3 regions of the Micromonospora sp. NPDC050397 genome follow, and region 1 is predicted to be linked to each of the others. Evidence: riboswitches for the same ligand, from Rfam matches in the RefSeq annotation. Region 1 holds a riboswitch; each other region holds the start of a gene.
The links. Region 1 has a riboswitch for S-adenosylmethionine ahead of ACI2K4_RS01770 (ABC transporter substrate-binding protein). Riboswitches for the same ligand answer to the same signal wherever they lie in the genome.

Region 1 (5,170 bases):
GTCGTCGCCGACACCACCCGCCCTGCCCTCGCGCAGCCGCCGGTCGATCCGGTTGACCAGGTGGGTCAGTGGCACCGTGATGGCCAGGTAGAAGAGTCCGGCCAGGAGCAGGGCGGACTCGTTCCCGGTGTTGGCGGCGTAGTCCTGGCCGATCCGGAACAGGTCACGCTCGCTGGCCAGCAGACCGAGGAAGTAGACCAGGCTGGAATCCTTGATCAGCGCGATGAGCTGGTTGACCCAGGCGGGCAGAATCCGCCGTACGCCCTGCGGGATGATCACCAGGCGCATCGCCGTACGGTGCGACAGGCCGAGCGCACGGCTCGCCTCCAGTTGGCTGGCCTCGACGCTCTGGATGCCGGCGCGGAAGATCTCACCGATGTAGGCGGCCGAGATCAGCGACAACGCGAGAATCCCCAGCGGGTACGGGTTCGGCCCCCACCAGGCCATGCCGAGCGGGGCGAGTCCCACCCCGACGAGCAGGATGGTCACCGCCGCCGGCAGTCCCCGGAACACGTCGGTGTAGATCCGGGCCGGCCAGCGCAGCCAACGGGTCCGAGCCAGGCCGGCGACGGCCAGCAGCATGCCGAGCAGGGTTCCCAGGACGGCCGAGACGAGCGCCAGCAGCAGCGTGTTCCGTAGGCCGATCGTGAACATCTCGGGCAGGGCCTCGCGCATCGACCCGAGGTCGAAGAACGTCTCCCAGAGCGTCTTGAGGGTATCCATCGCCTTACCTGTCTCGGACCCGTCGGGCGGTCAGCGGTCGGTCAGGCCGACGGGGTGGTCGACGGCGTGGCCGACGGGTTGGTCGACCCGGCCGCCTTGACCGGTGGGAAGGTGACGTTGCCGCTGCCCGGCTTGAAGGTGTCCGGGACGGCGCGCCCCGGGTAGTACTGCTCCTGGAGCCGGGTCCAGGTGCCGTCGGCGATCACCTGGTCGAGACCCTTGTCCAGCAGTTCGCGCAGCGCGTCGTTCCCCTTCGCCACGGCGAAGGCGGTCGGGGCCGAGCCGAGCTGCTTCTCGGCCAGGACGATCTTGCCACCACTGTCCTGTGCGGACTTCTCGCCGATCTCGGCGGGGGCGATCCAGGCGTCGGCGGTCTTTGCCTTGAGCTGGTTGATCGCCCCGTTGTAGTCCGGCACGCGTACCGGGTCGAGGCCCTCCCCGGTGGCGTAGTCGTCCTGCACGGTGCCCTGCACCACGACCACCCGGGCGCCCTTGAGCTGGGCGAAACTCTTGATCGGCGATCCGGCGGGCACGTCCAGGCCGAAGTAGCCGAAGTCGTACCCGTTGCCGAAGTCGACCGTCTTCTTGCGCGCCTCGGTGATGGTGATCGACGAGCTGCCGACGTCGAACTTGTGGTTGTTGACCTGCGCGAGCAGCGCGGAGAACTCGGTGCCGACAAACTCGACCTTCAGCCCGACCTTGCCGGCGACGGCGGTCAGCAGGTCGTTGTCGAAGCCGGTGAACTTTCCGTCCTTCAGGTACACGTTGGGCGGCGCGTCACTGAGCGTCCCGACCCGCAGGGTCCCGGGTCGCAGCAGGTTGTACGGGTTCTCCGTGGCCTCGTCGGCGGACGAGCCGCAGGCGGCGGCGACCCCCAGGAGCGCGATCGCGGCGACACCGGAGAGCAGGCGGGTGAATGGACGGGAAATACGCATGTGCGGGTACTCCAAAATTGATTCGCGTACGACAGCACGCGCCCCGAGAAATGGGAACCGGGGCGGCAAGGAACGGAACATGACGCGACGCGTCATGCCTCGGTTTTCTTCGGAAATACCGGCGTCAGGACCGCCGGTGACGATGGTCAGCCGTGGCGGGGACAGAGCATCGTGCCGGTACGACACAGGTCGATGTGCCGACGCCACCAGTGCCAGGTGACATGCAGCCGGCCGACTTGGCCGACACGTGATCCACGCACGGAACAAACCTCCATCGATCCTGGCGGTAGCACCCGCACCCGGCGGGGGGTTGCTGCGATATCGACGAGCCAGGTCTCTCAATCGCTCTGGATGGGCTGCGTCAGCCTACTCAATCGACTCGGCGCAATTCCAGTCGGATACGCCCGACATCACTGTGGCGCTCGCCACCGGACCACACCATTCCGGCCCCGGATTCTGTCCCGGGGCAGTCCCGGCGACGACGAGCCGGGGAACCGGACACGGGGGCCGATCGGGCTCATTCCGAGCGGCGCGGACTCGGGGTGGGTAACCGGTCCCGCCCCGGGCGGACCGGGGAATCCCGACGGCGGCGGCAACGTTGACGATCCCGGAAGGCCGAAAAGGCATCGAGGCAGAGAAGCCATACGTGAAGCCGGGAGGCAGTCATGAAGGTGCGCAGCTCGCTACGGGCCCTGAAGCAGCGGCCGGGTTCGGTCGTCGTGCGTCGCCACGGCAAGGTGCTCGTGGTCAACCGCAGCAACCCGCAGTGGAAGTCCCGCCAGGGCTGACGCCCCGACGGAATGCTCCGGCGCAGGACGGGTAGTCGACGTTCCTGCGCCGAGGTTGACGGCTCCCGGCGAGGACGAGCGGAACGGGGGGAACATGGCGCGTCGTCCCCGGGAGCCGTTCCACCGCACGAGGAGACCCAGCCCACGCAGTCGACTGGCGAACGGGATCGTGGCCGGCGCGGTGGCCACCCTCGCCCGTGAACTGGTCAGCAGTCTGGACGTGGCGATTCGCGGGCGCCCGATGAGCGAAACCCACCAACGTACGGTGGGTCGGCTCGCCGACCTGGCCGACGTCAGCCTCGGCCCGGCGGAACCGGCCGCGAACCGGCGCGCGGGTCTCGGGCCGCTGCTGGGCTTCGCCAACGGGGTGCTGGCGGTGACGCTCTTCGTGGCGCTCACCGGTCGTCGGCGCCCTCCCACGCCGGTGGCCGGCGTCCTGGTGGGTGTCGGGGCGCTGATCATCGCGGACGGTCCGATGGCCGCGCTGGGCGCGACGAACCCGAGGCGTTGGCAAGCGCAGGACTGGTTCGAGGACGCGTTCCCGTACGTCGCCTACAGCATCGCCGCGATGGCGACCCTGCGCCGGTTGGAGCGGGCGACCGGGGGATAGCGACCGGTTGTTCACCCGGCTCCATCGACTGTTCACACGTCGTTGACGCGATGCGACCTGGACACCTCGACCGGCCAGCCCGCTAATGGAGATCACCTCCAGCCACTGGGCATCCGGGTCGGCGGGAGCCATCCCACACTCACCACCGAACCTTCGTGTCCCAAGCGGTCGGGTGCCGCCGGACACCGGGATCCCGTACCCAAAACGGAGTCCATCGTGGACGCTGCGGCCCTCACCGAGGCGACAGCCACCGCCTACGTCGCCGCCGCCGGCTTTCGGGTCGGTCCCGTCGGCCGGCTCGGTGTGGAACTCGAGTACATCCTGCGGGACCCCGCCGATCCGCTCGACCGCCCCTCGATCGACCGGCTGCGTGCCGCGCTCGACGGGCTGGGTGACCCGCTACCGGGCGGCGGTCGGATCAGCATCGAGCCCGGTGGCCAGCTCGAACTCTCCTCCTCGGTCGGCACCGACCTGCGCGACTGCGTCGGGGCGGTCACCGGTGACCTGGCGTTGGTGCGTACGGCACTCGCCACGGCCGGTCTCCACCTCGACACCACCGGCCTGGACGAGGACCGGCCCGCACGACTGATCACCGATCATCCGCGTTACCTGGCGCTGGCCGCCCATCACGACCGCTCGGGCAATCGTGGCCGTACGGTCATGTGCAACACCGCCTCGGTGCAGGTGTGCGTCGACGCCGGGGACGAGTCGAACGAACCGACCGCCTACCACCGCCGCTGGCGACTGGCGAACGCGATCGGACCGGTGCTGCTCGCCGCCTTCGCCAACTCGCCGCACGTCACCCGGTCCGGCACCCGGTGGGTCTCGTACCGGCAGGCGCTGCGGTTCGGCACGGACGCGAGTCGTACCCGCGCTCCACGTGCCGGCGTCGAGCCCCGGGCCGAGTGGGCGCGGTACGCGTTGGACGCGAAGGTCGCCATGGTCGCCGGGGCGCCGCACCTGCCGTGGCTCGCCCCGGCGGGCCTGACCATGCGTAACTGGCTGCGTGGGCACGGCCCCCGCCCGGTCACCCTGGACGACCTGGAACGTCACCTCGGCACGCTGGTGCCGCCCGTGCGGCCACGCGGTTACCTGGAGTTCCGCATGATCGACCAGCAACCGGGTGACGGTTGGGTGGTGCCGGCCGCCGTGGTGACGGCCCTGATGGACGATCCCGCCGCCGCACGGGCCGCCACCGAGGCGACCGCGCATCTCGGGCAACTGCGCCCGCACCGGGGCTGGCTGACCTCCGCTCGCGAGGGTCTGGCAAATCCGGGCCTGCACACCGCCGCGGTCACCTGTTTCACCGCCGCCGTCGACGCGCTGCCCCGGATCGACACCCCGCCGCACGTCCACGCCTCGGTCGTCGACTTCGTCGAGCGGTACGTGCTTCCCGGCCGGTGCCCGGCCGACGACCGGGCGCCCGCCGCGCTGCGCCGGTACGGTCGCCGTCCCGCGATCAGCGCCGGCTGAGCCATGACTTTTGTCCCTTATCAAGCACCTAACGATTGATTGCTGTTGAAATAACGGCGTATGCTGCGCAGCAGGTCGATGTTCCAACCGGCCCGGTCCCGTACCCACCGCAACTCACCGGCGAACGGACCGGGCGGGCTCGGCGCAGGTCCGCGACGCGGCGGCACGCCTCCTGGAATCGAGCAGATCTTTCGCCGGAGGCCGGGATGACCAGACCGCCGCAGGGAGCCCGACAACGGCGAACGGGCCTGTCCGTCCTCGCGATTCGCCTCGGTCTGCTGGCGCTCGTGTCGTACCCGGTCTTTCCCTGGTCCGCACCGTCCACAGTCGGCGCCGCCGACGCCGGCGGCTCCGGGCCGAGACCGACGACCGGGGCGACGTCGCCGCCGACCGCCGACGCCGCACCCTGTCTGACGATCACCGGGATACCCGGTGCGCCGCTGAGTCTGGGCGACGAGCGCTGCGGCAGCGGCGGCGGTGGGTCGACCGGGGCTTGGGGTACGGCCCTCGGCTCCTACCCGAGCGGCAGTGGCAACAGTGCGCACCGCGACGGCGTCGCCCCCCGGCGGCCACAACCCGACCCGCTCCGGGACCGGGCGAGAAACCCCTGGTCCCAGAGCCGTCCGTTTGTCGGTGACATC
Region 2 (5,170 bases), on a different contig from region 1:
GTCCGGGCCGGACGCCTGGCCGGGCAGTACGTCGACCGAGTGCCCGTTCAGCCGTCGGCGTCCCAGCTCGCGCAGGGTACGCACGGCGTACTCGTGGAGCGTCCGGCCGACGCCACGTCGCCGGTACTCGGGCAGCACCTCGATGCTCACCGAGGCGTTCTCGGTGTTCTCCAACTGCGGCAGCTCGACGCAGAGGAAGCCAACCGGCTCGCCGTCGAGGTACGCCAACGCGAACCGGTCCTCCTCGCCGGGCATCGGATGTCGTAGCTGCCCGAGGAAGCGTTGACGGCAGAACGGCGGAAAATCGGGCAGATCTGCCGCGATGATGGCGGCCCTGAGCGCGAAGGCCTGCTCGACCGCGAGGTCGTCGGCGACGTCGAGCGGGATGACGGCGATGCCTACGGGGGTGGCGGCGGTGTCCATGCCCCCGAGGGTGCCCGGCCTCCGCGACGAACGCGAGTCATTTAGTCCGGGACGTTGGTCGGGAGGACGTGCGCACAACGCCTCCGGCGCTGGGTCGTAAGAGCTTGAAAAGTCTACGGCGACACGTCCTCCCGCACGGAGCATTTTGCGTCGCCCGATACGCGGCGTCAAGCCCTCGGCGGGGTCTTTTGCTAACCGGTGGCAAATCGCCAGCTACCGAGCGCATTGGACACATCCGCCGATCGGACCAGTCCGCCATGGTCCGATCGGCCAAACGACACACGCTCGGACGACACACCGTCAGCCGAGCAGACCGACCTCGCGGGCCGCCTTCAGCGAGGGCTTGACCCGGTACGTCGGACCGACCAGCGACGCCACCGCGTCGATGGTCTTGAGCCCCTCGCCGGTGTTGTACACCACCGTCTCGGCGGTCGGGTCGAGCCGTCCACTCGCCACCAGCTTGCGCAGGCAGGCCACGGTCACCCCACCCGCCGTCTCGGCAAAAACCCCGGTGGTACGCGCCAGCAGCCGGATCGCGTCACGGATCTCGTCGTCGTCGGCGTACTCCATCCAGCCGCCGGTACGCCGCACCGCCTCCAGCGCGTACACCCCGGCGGCCGGGTCACCGATGTTGAGTGACTTGGCGATGCCGATCGGCTTCACCGGCACGATGGTGTCGGTGTCGTTGTGCAGCGCGGTCGCGATCGGGTTGCACCCGGCCGACTGGGCGCCGAACACCTTCCAGCCGTTGGCCGGCGCCTCGACCAGCCCGATCTCGACCAGCTCGCTGAACGCCTTGTCAATCTTGGTCAGCAGTTCGCCGCTGGCCATCGGGATGACGACCTGCTCCGGGATGCGCCAGCCGAGCTGCTCGGCCACCTCGTACCCCAGGGTCTTGGAGCCCTCGGCGTAGTAGGGGCGGACGTTCACGTTCACGAACGCGGTGTCCTCGAACTCGTCGGTCTCCACCAGCTCGCCGCAGAGCCGGTTCACGTCGTCGTACGAGCCCTCGATGGCGACCAGGTCGCCGCCGTACACGGCGGTTGTGACGATCTTGCCCTGCTCCAGGTCGGACGGGACGAAGACGATCGACGGCACCCCGGCCCGGGCCGCGTGGGCGGCCACCGAGTTGGCCAGGTTGCCGGTGGAGGCGCAGGCGAACCGGTTGAACCCGAGACCGCGCGCGGCGGTGAGCGCCACCGACACCACCCGGTCCTTGAACGAGTGGGTCGGGTTGGCGCTGTCGTCCTTGACCCAGAGCGGCGCGGTGATGCCCAGCTCGGCGGCGAGGTGCGGGGCGGCGACCAGCGGGGTCAGGCCGGGGTCGAGGGTGACCCGGGTGGCCGGGTCCTGCCCGGCGGGGAGGAGCGCGGCGTACCGCCAGATGTTCTGCGGGCCCGCTTCGATGTCGGCCCTGGTGACCCGGGCCAGCGCGGCCTGGTCGTAGGCGACCTCGAGCGGGCCGAAACACTCGTAACAGGCGTGCTGGGCGATCAGCGGGTACTGGGCACCGCAGCCCCGGCAGACCAACGCGCGCGCGGGGCTGGCCGGCGTCTCGCCACCGGTGGAGGTCTGGGTTTCACCGAGGGTCGCAGTCATGCGATGTGTCCTCTCATCTTTCCCCTGGACCGCACGGTGCGGCGGGGACGGACTTGGCACCTGCCTCGCTCGGCTCGTCATCGAGCCGGCGGGTGGTTGCCGGGGCTTCATCGGGCCGTATCCCTCTGCCCCTCTGGATGAGGTATTCAGTTGTGTGCCCGATCCTACGGGTGAACCCGTCTCCGGCCCAGAGCCACACCGCCCCTGTGACCCACACCCCAGGAAGAGATGTGATCGAAAACTTCGTACATGAAAGAACATGTAGATACACGTTCTTTCATGTACGTCTTCGCCGAGTTACCACTTTGACTGGGTGCACTTTGCCCGGATCGCCCCTCTTCCAGGATTCGCGCACGGGGCTGGCTAGCTGACCACGTCCTTGCGGGTGAAGCGCCAGAAGGCGAGGCTCCAGAAGACGGTGGCATAGCTGATCGCGGAGATGCAGCCGCGTACCAGGTCGTCGGTCTGGATTGGGGTGGAGAGCAGGCCGAGCCAGGCGGTGCTGTAGTGGGTCGGCAGGAAGTCGCGTACCACGCCGAGCGCCGAGATCTGGTCCAGGATGCTGGAGAGGATCCAGAGCAGCACCGCGCCGCCGACCGCCCCCAGTGCCGCGTCGGTGGAGACCGAGAGCAGGAACGCCAGACCGGCGACGACCAGCAGCGCCACGGCCAGGTAACCCAGGACGCCGAGCAGGCGCAGCAGGCCCTCGCCGGCCGGAATCTGGGCCGCGACGGTGCTGCTCAGCGGCTCCCAGCCGTACCGCAGGGTGCCGAGCAGCAGGGCGGTGCCGGCGAGCAGCAGCAACGCCAGCCCGGAGTAGGCGAGCGCGACCACCAGCTTCACCGCGAGCAGCCGGGACCGGGGGACCGGGATGGCCAGCAGGTAACGCAGGCTTCCCCAGCTCGCCTCGCTGGCCACCGGGTCGCCGCAGAACAGCGCCACCACCACGACCAGCAGGAACGACGCCGAGACAAAGAGGCAGAAGAGGGCGAAGTTGAGCCCGCCCGAGGTGGCCAGGTCGATCAGGCTGGCGAACTCGCCGTTGCCGTTGTCGTCGTCACCGCCCGCGTCGAACTGGAACGCGATCAGCACGATCAGCGGCAGCAGCACCATGCAGGCCAGGGTCAACTGGGTACGTCGCCGGGCGAACTGGCGGCGCCACTCGGTCGCCACCGACAGGGTCGCCCCCGGGCGGTAGTTCGGGGCGGCACCCGCGTGCGAGACGGTCACCTGATCCGAGCCGGCCATGTCAGCGGTCCCCGCTTCCCCGAGTGTCTGTCATCGTCATCGGTCCCCGCTCCCCCGGGAGTTCTCCCCGACCAGGGCCAGGAAGGCGTCCTCCAGTCGGCGGCGCGGCATCACCCGGTCCACCCCGACACCGGCCCGGACCAGTTCGGCCACCACGTCGCTGCGGGCCGTCCCGTTGACGTCCACGACCAGGGCGCCGTCGCCGTTGGAGAGCACCTCCACCCCGTCCAGCCGGGCCAGCACGGCCCGCGCCGCGACCGGGTCGGTCACGTCGAACTGCACGCTCGGCGACTCGCCGACGATCTCCTCCACCGGTCCGGCGGCGACGATGGTGCCCTTGTTCACCACCACCGCGTGGGTGCAGGACTGTTCCACCTCGGCCAGCAGGTGGCTGGAGACGAGCACGGCCCGGCCGCCGGTCGCGTACCGGCGGAGCACCCGGCGCATCTCGGCGATCTGCGGCGGGTCGAGCCCGTCGGTCGGCTCGTCGAGTACCAGCAGCTCCGGCAGGCCGAGCATGGCCTGGGCGATCGCCAGCCGCTGCCGCATCCCGTGGCTGTACGTCCTGGTCCGGCGGTGGATCGAGGCGCCGAGGCCGGCGATCTCCACCGCCTCCTCGAAGTGGGCGTCGGCGAACGGCCGCCCGGTGGCCCGCCAGTACGCCCGCAGGTTCGCCATCCCGTCCAGGTGTGGCAGGAAGCCCGGCCCCTCGACCAGCGAGCCGATCCGGGAGAGCACCGGGGATCCGGGCACGAGCCGGTGACCGAAGACGAAGATCTCGCCGGCCGTCGGTTGGGTCAGCCCCATCAGCACCCGCAGGGTGGTGGTCTTGCCGGCACCGTTCGGCCCGAGCAGGCCGACCACCTGACCCCGGCGTACCTCGAAGTCGACCCGGGAGACGGCGACGAAGCCGTCCGCGTACTCCTTGCGCAGTTCCCGGACGACCAGCGGGATGTCCGCGTACTCCGGGGTCACGGAGGTGTCGTGGCGGTGGTGTCGGCGACGGACGACCAGCACCACCACGACGAGCCCGACCGCGATCGCGGCGAGCAGCGCGACCAGCGCCCAGCGCCACAGCGCCCCGCCGGTGGCGATCGGCTCGCCGTCCACCGTCGGCAGGGTGATCTGGTCGCCGCCGAGGCCGACCGAGTAGACCGTCGGCTCGACCGGGCTGGCGTAGCCCTGGTCGGAGGTGGCGACGACCAGCGCGAGCCGGTGGCCCGCCTCGACCCGGTGCACGATCGCCGGCAGCGTCACCCGGACCGGCGCCGCGCCGGCCAGGTCGGTCGGCAGGCCGCCCAGTCGGACCGGGGCGATCAGGCCGCTGGGCAGCTCGGCGGTCCCGTCCGGACCGAGGTCGTAGAGCTTGACGAAGAGCACCGCCTCGCCGGTCGGTGACGCGGCCCGGATCGAGACGGTGGGTGACCCGACCACGTCCACCGGGTCGGCGAGCGGCTCGGTGACGAACCGGGCGTGCTGGCCGGGCAGGTCACCGGCGACGCCGCCGACCACGCTGGAGAGGACCCCGGCGAAGGGCACGGTCGAGATCGCGGCCGGGTTGCCGTTCGGCGGGTTGGCGATCCGCTGCGGCGGTCCGGCGACCCCGACGGTACGGGTGCCGCCGCCGGCCGCGCCGTCGGTGCCGGTCAGCCCGGGGTAGTCGGCGGTGCGGAAACCGGTCGCGACCAGGCCCCGGTCCAGCGCGTCGAAGCCGGCCAGCCGGGACCAGGTGAAGCTGGTGCCGGGGTCGGCCCCGTTGCCGCGTACGTAGTGGTCGAGCCATTGCAGCGTGAGGAACCTGGTCCGGTCCTGGTCGGTCTGTGGTCCCGCCCCGCCGTCGTGTCCTCCGGTGAACCAGGCGACCCGGACCGGGGTGCCGGCCGCGCTGATGCCCCGGGCG
Region 3 (5,170 bases), on a different contig from region 1:
GCGATCCATGTCTCACGGCGATCCGGGGGAGTCGATGTCGGGGCCGTCGCCGGGTGCGAGCCGGGCCAGTTCACGGGTGAGGTTTGCGCGCGCCGGCCGCTCCCACCGGGCGGCGAGGTCGGGCAACCGGTAGCGGGTCGGCAGGGCGAGCAGTTCCCGGAGTACGGCCGCCCGTCCGGCGCGGAACAGGTCCTCCGGCACGTGTGCGTACTCCCGGCGGATCGCGGTGGCGTACCGGTCGTACTCGGCCGGCGGGGCGGCGAGGATCGCGAGGTCGGCGTCGCAGAGCAGCGAACCGGCCCGGTCGCCCGGCTCGGTCCGGTGCCCGGCGGTGAGCAGCACCAGGCGTTCGACCTCGGCCACGGCGGCGCCCGGCAGCCCCAGCCCGGTCAGCAGTTCGCCGGCGAGGGCCGCACTGTCCCGTTCGTTGGCGTCACCGGCCGATCGGGGCTCGTAGATCGCGTCGTGGCACCACGCCGCCAGCCGGACCAGGTCGCTCGCCGGCCCGGGATGGTCGTGCTGTTCCGGCCCGGGATGGTCGAGCCGCTCCGGCCCGGGATGGTCGTGCTGTTCCGGCCCGGGATGGTCGAGCCGCTCCGGCCCGGGATGGTCGAGCCAGGCCGATTCGGCGTCGACGACGGAGAGGACGGCCGTCAGGTGGTCGACCGTGTGGTAGTGCCGGTGCGGCTCGCGCCACCGGCGCAGCAGCCCCTCGCCGGCCGCCACCAGGGCCGGATCGGCAGCGGTGGCGCCCGCGCCCCGGGCCGCCGCCCGCCACCGCGCGACCAGGTCGCCCGGGTACGCGTGGTCGTCGCCGAACGGCTCGGTCATCCCGCGATCCGTCGCGTCGAGCAGGATTCACCGGGCGACCGGCGGGTAGTCCCGGCCATGGAGTCCGCCCGGAACAAGGTCCGCTCGGCAGCAGACCTTGACAGCGAGCGGGTCAACCACATGGTGAGCGAGCTGGGCGCGCGCTCCAAGACCACGGTGCGGGACCGGATGGACGCCGTCCGGGCCAACTTCGTCCTCGCCCTACAGGCCGGCGTCGCGGCCCTGCTCTCCTGGTTCATCTCGCACGACATCCTCGGCAACACCGACCCGGTCTTCGCGCCGATCTCGGCGGTCGGCACCCTGGCGGCCTCGCTCGGCCAGCGGCTGCGCCGGACCGTCGAGCTGATCCTCGGGGTCGCCGTCGGGATCGGGATCGGCGACCTGCTGATCATCGTCGTCGGCAGCGGACCGTGGCAGCTCGGGCTGATCGTCACGCTCTCCATCATCGTCACCATTTTCCTCGGCGGCAGCGTCGCCGTGGTGACCCAGGCGGCGGCGACCGCCGTACTGCTGGTGGCGCTCGCCCCGAAAATGAGCGACGTGGAGTTCCCCCGGGTGATCGACGCGCTGGTCGGCGGTGGCGTCGGGCTGGCGGTGGTGGCCCTCCTGCTGCCGCTCAACCCGCTGCGGATCGTCGACCGGGCGGCCCGACCCGCGCTGGAGACCCTTGCCGAGCAACTGACCGTCACCGCGGACGCGCTGGCCGAACACGACTCCACCCGGGCCGCCACCGCTTTGGAGCGGCTGCGTCGGGTCGAGGAGTACATGGACGGACTCCAGGACGCGCTGGAGGGGGGTCGGGAGACGGCCACCCTCGCCCCCGCCCGGTGGAACCGGCGGCGGGCACTGACCCGGTACGCGGAGAGCGCCGAGTACATCAACCACGCCGTACACAACAGCGGGGTGCTGGTGCGGCGGGCGGTGACCGCGCTGGAGGACGACGAGCCGGTCCCGGCCGCGATGGCCTCGGCGGTACGGCAACTCGCCGACGCCGTACGGCTGCTGCACCAGGAACTCGGCGCGGGGCTGGAGCCGGAGGCGGCCCGGGAACGGGTGCTCCGCTCGGTCAGTGCGGCCGGACGGGCGTACAGCGAGGGGGTCGGGTTCTCCGGCAGCGTGGTGGTCGCCCAGGTCCGTACCACCGCCAGTGACGTGCTTCGGGCCACCGGGCTGGAGCGGACCGAGGCGAACCGGCTGGTCCGGCGGGCGGTGAGCGCCCAGACACCGGCGTCGCACGCGTCCCGCCCGTCGGCACACTGAACCCAGCCGTCCAGCCGTCCAGCCGTCCGGTCGTCCAACCGCCCAGCCGCCCGGTCGTCCAGCCGAATGGGCGACAGGACGACCGGGCGGCGTCGGGGCAGCGCGGCTCGGCCGGGCGGGTAGTGCCCGGAGGGTAGTGTCGGGTCAGCGCAGCTCGGCCAGGGCGTCGAGCAGTCGGTCGACGTGGGCGGGGGTGCTGCCCAGCCCGATGCTCGCGCGCAGCGCGGTCGGTGGGAGGTCACCCCGACCGCTGCGGTCGGCCGCCTCGGTGAGCAGCCGGCGAGCTAGCGGATGGGCGCAGAACAGGCCGTCGCGGAGCCCGATCGCGTAGCGGCGACCGAGTTCCGTGGCGACCTCGGCGGAGTCCCGGCCGGCGACCACGAACGAGACGATGCCGACCCGTGGCGCGTCGGCGCCGAAGGTCCGCAGTTCGACGACGTGCGGCAGGGCGCGCAGCCCGTCCCGCAACCGGGCCAGCAGGCGCTGCTCCCGGGCGTACAACTCGCCCCGGTCGGCCGCGTCGAGGGCGGCACAGACCGCGGCCAGGGCCACCGCGCCGAGCAGGTTGGGGGTGCCGGCCTCGTGCCGCCCGGGGCCGGTTGCCCAGCGTACGTCGTGGGTGGCATTGCCCACGCCGAGCGTCGCGCCACCACCCACCAGGTACGGCGGCGCCGCGTCGAGCCAGTCCGCCCGCCCGGCGAGCACGCCGGTGCCGAACGGGGCGTAGAGCTTGTGCCCGGAGATCGCCACGTAGTCGATCCCCGAGGCGGCGAGGTCCACCGGTAGGTGCGGGGCGAGTTGGGCGGCGTCGACCGCGATCCGGGCGCCGTGCCGGTGGGCGACCGTGGCCAGCGCCTCGGTCGGCCAGCACTCGCCGGTGACGTTGCTGGCGCCGGTCACCGCGACCAGGATCGGTGCCGACCGGTCGCTGCCCCGGCGCAGTTCGCCCAGCGCCTCGCCGAGCGCCCGGACCGCCGCGTCGGGGGTCGCCGGCACCGGCAGCCGCACCACGTTCGGCCAGGGCAGCAGGTTGGCGTGGTGCTCACCGCCGAAAGTGACCACGCTGGTGCCGGCCGGCACCGCGCGGGCGAGCAGGTTGAGCGCGTCGGTGGTGTTCCGGGTGAAAATCACTTCGTCGTCGGGGCGGGTGCCGAGAAAGTCGCCGATCGTCTGGCGGGCCCGCTCGTAGGCGAGCGTGCTGCGCTGGGACAGCCCACCGGCGCCCCGGTGCACGCTTCCGTACCAGGGCAGCAGCTCGGCCACCGCGTCGGCGGCCACCCGGGCGCAGGGTGCGGTGGCCGCGTAGTCGAGGTTGACCAGGTCGGGCACGCCGAGTACGTCCAGCGGATCGGCACCGGTCGGGGTGGGGACGACGGGTGCGAGAACAGAACCCATGGGTACGACCTCCGGCAATCCGGGACCCCGGTTGCTGAGGGTTGGGGCCCGCGCTTGCCCAGCACGCGGTTCGGGCTGGGCCCGGTCATCACCCAGGGCACCCCACCGCGAACTCGACGAGGGTTGCCGGCCAGCAAGCTGGGGCTTCGTCCACCTCCGTCGGCCTCGTCCGGGTGGTGACCCGGCGTCGGTCGTGATGGTGGTCGTTGGTCGCTGGCACTCGTGACCTGGCTGGCAGCATAACCGGGCCGATTGCGGTCCGGCCAGCGGGTCGGGGGTGACTACGCTGGGCGGCATGGCCGACACCCCGCCCGGCGGAGTTCCGCAGCCGCAGCCGCAGCCGCAGCCGTCGACGCAGCCGCAGCCGTCGACGCAACCGCCGATCCCGCCCGCCGCGCCGCCCGTGCCGGCTGGTGCCGTCCCGGCTGGTGTCGGGCCGGCCGGTGCCGGCCCGCGCGGGGGTGGCTGGTTCGGCGGTCGGGGGCTGACCTGGCGGCGGGGCCTGGTGCTGGCGGCGGTGATCCTGCTCATCGCCGGCTGCGCCGTCTTCATGGCCATCCAACTCGGTGACAGTCTCGGTCTCCAGGCGTTGCTCATCGGGCTGGCCGCGGCGATCCTGCCGGTGCCGGTGCTGATCGCCTGCTTCCTCTGGCTCGACCGGTACGAGCCCGAGCCGATGATCTACCTGCTTTTCTGCTTCACCTGGGGCGCCTTTGTCGCGACCACCGCCTCGCTCGAGGTCAACCAGCTCACCGCCGACCAGTTCGCCCGGTGGGGGCTGCCAGATTCACTGGTGTCGGTGCTCGGCGCGCCGTTCGTCGAGGAGTTGACCAAGGCGCTCGGCCCGCTGTTGCTGCTGCTGTTCCGACGCCGCGAGTGGTCCGGCATCACCGACGGGATCGTCTACTGCGGACTCTCGGCGGTCGGCTTCGCGATGGTGGAGAACATCCTCTACCTGGGCGGGTACGGCTACGCCGCCGGTGCCGACCAGTACGGCCCGGCGACCGGGGTGCAGAACGTCTTCGCGATCTTCATCGTGCGGATCCTGCTCACCGGCTTCGCCCATCCGCTCTTCACCGCGATGACCGGTATCGGCCTGGGCATCGCGGCCCGGGCGGCGGACCGGCGGATCCGGGTCTTCGCCCCGCTCGCCGGCCTGCTGGCGGCGATGATGTTGCACGGCACCTGGAACCTGATGCCGTCGCTGGCCGCCGCGCTCGGGCAGAACCTGATCGTGCTCTACGGCTACATCGGGGTGATGGTGCCGATCTTCTTCGGCATGGTCGGCCTGGCGGTCTGGCTGCGGGGCTGGGAGGGACGACTGACCGAGCGGCGGCTGCCCGACTACGTACGCGCCGGCTGGCTCAGCCCTCCCGAGGTGGCCGCACTCGGCAGCCTCGGGCGGCGGCACTCGGCCCGGCGGTGGGCCCGGCGGGTGGCCGGTGAGCCCGGCCTGAAGGCGATGCGCGGCTTCCAGTTCTCCGCGACCCGGCTCGCGCTGCTGCGCGACGGGATGCTGCGGGGACTGGACACCAAACCGTCGCAGCGGGCGCAGACCGCCCACGAGGAGTGGCTGCTGCTCAACGACATCGCCGCGTACCGGAGGGTTTTCGTGGGTCGGGACCCGCAGGCGCCGGTCGCGCACTGGGACGGGACGAACTACCACCTGGCCTTCCCGGACGGG

Region 2: it holds a riboswitch for S-adenosylmethionine, as region 1 does, so the genes downstream of both, thrC (threonine synthase) here and ACI2K4_RS01770 (ABC transporter substrate-binding protein) in region 1, are expected to answer to the same signal.
Region 3: it holds a riboswitch for S-adenosylmethionine, as region 1 does, so the genes downstream of both, ACI2K4_RS32210 (aminotransferase class V-fold PLP-dependent enzyme) here and ACI2K4_RS01770 (ABC transporter substrate-binding protein) in region 1, are expected to answer to the same signal.

Annotation. Positions count from the first base shown of each region.
Region 1 is NZ_JBJDPS010000001.1:451,191-456,360, reverse strand. Features, by position in the region: gene ACI2K4_RS01775 (amino acid ABC transporter permease) at 1-723, opposite strand, end outside; gene ACI2K4_RS01770 (ABC transporter substrate-binding protein) at 765-1,658, opposite strand; SAM riboswitch class I at 1,927-2,016, opposite strand; gene ACI2K4_RS01765 (ribosomal protein bL36) at 2,324-2,446, shown strand; gene ACI2K4_RS01760 (hypothetical protein) at 2,541-3,056, shown strand; gene ACI2K4_RS01755 (glutamate-cysteine ligase family protein) at 3,273-4,529, shown strand; gene ACI2K4_RS01750 (hypothetical protein) at 4,736-5,170, shown strand, end outside.
Region 2 is NZ_JBJDPS010000018.1:81,275-86,444, forward strand. Features, by position in the region: gene ACI2K4_RS32280 (GNAT family N-acetyltransferase) at 1-423, opposite strand, end outside; gene thrC (threonine synthase) at 724-2,022, opposite strand; SAM riboswitch class I at 2,033-2,166, opposite strand; gene ACI2K4_RS32290 (ABC transporter permease subunit) at 2,386-3,270, opposite strand; gene ACI2K4_RS32295 (alpha/beta fold hydrolase) at 3,307-5,170, opposite strand, start outside.
Region 3 is NZ_JBJDPS010000018.1:61,193-66,362, reverse strand. Features, by position in the region: gene ACI2K4_RS32220 (metal-dependent phosphohydrolase) at 13-831, opposite strand; gene ACI2K4_RS32215 (aromatic acid exporter family protein) at 889-2,091, shown strand; gene ACI2K4_RS32210 (aminotransferase class V-fold PLP-dependent enzyme) at 2,236-3,486, opposite strand; SAM riboswitch class IV at 3,532-3,714, opposite strand; partial or broken gene ACI2K4_RS32205 (PrsW family intramembrane metalloprotease) at 3,739-5,170, shown strand, end outside.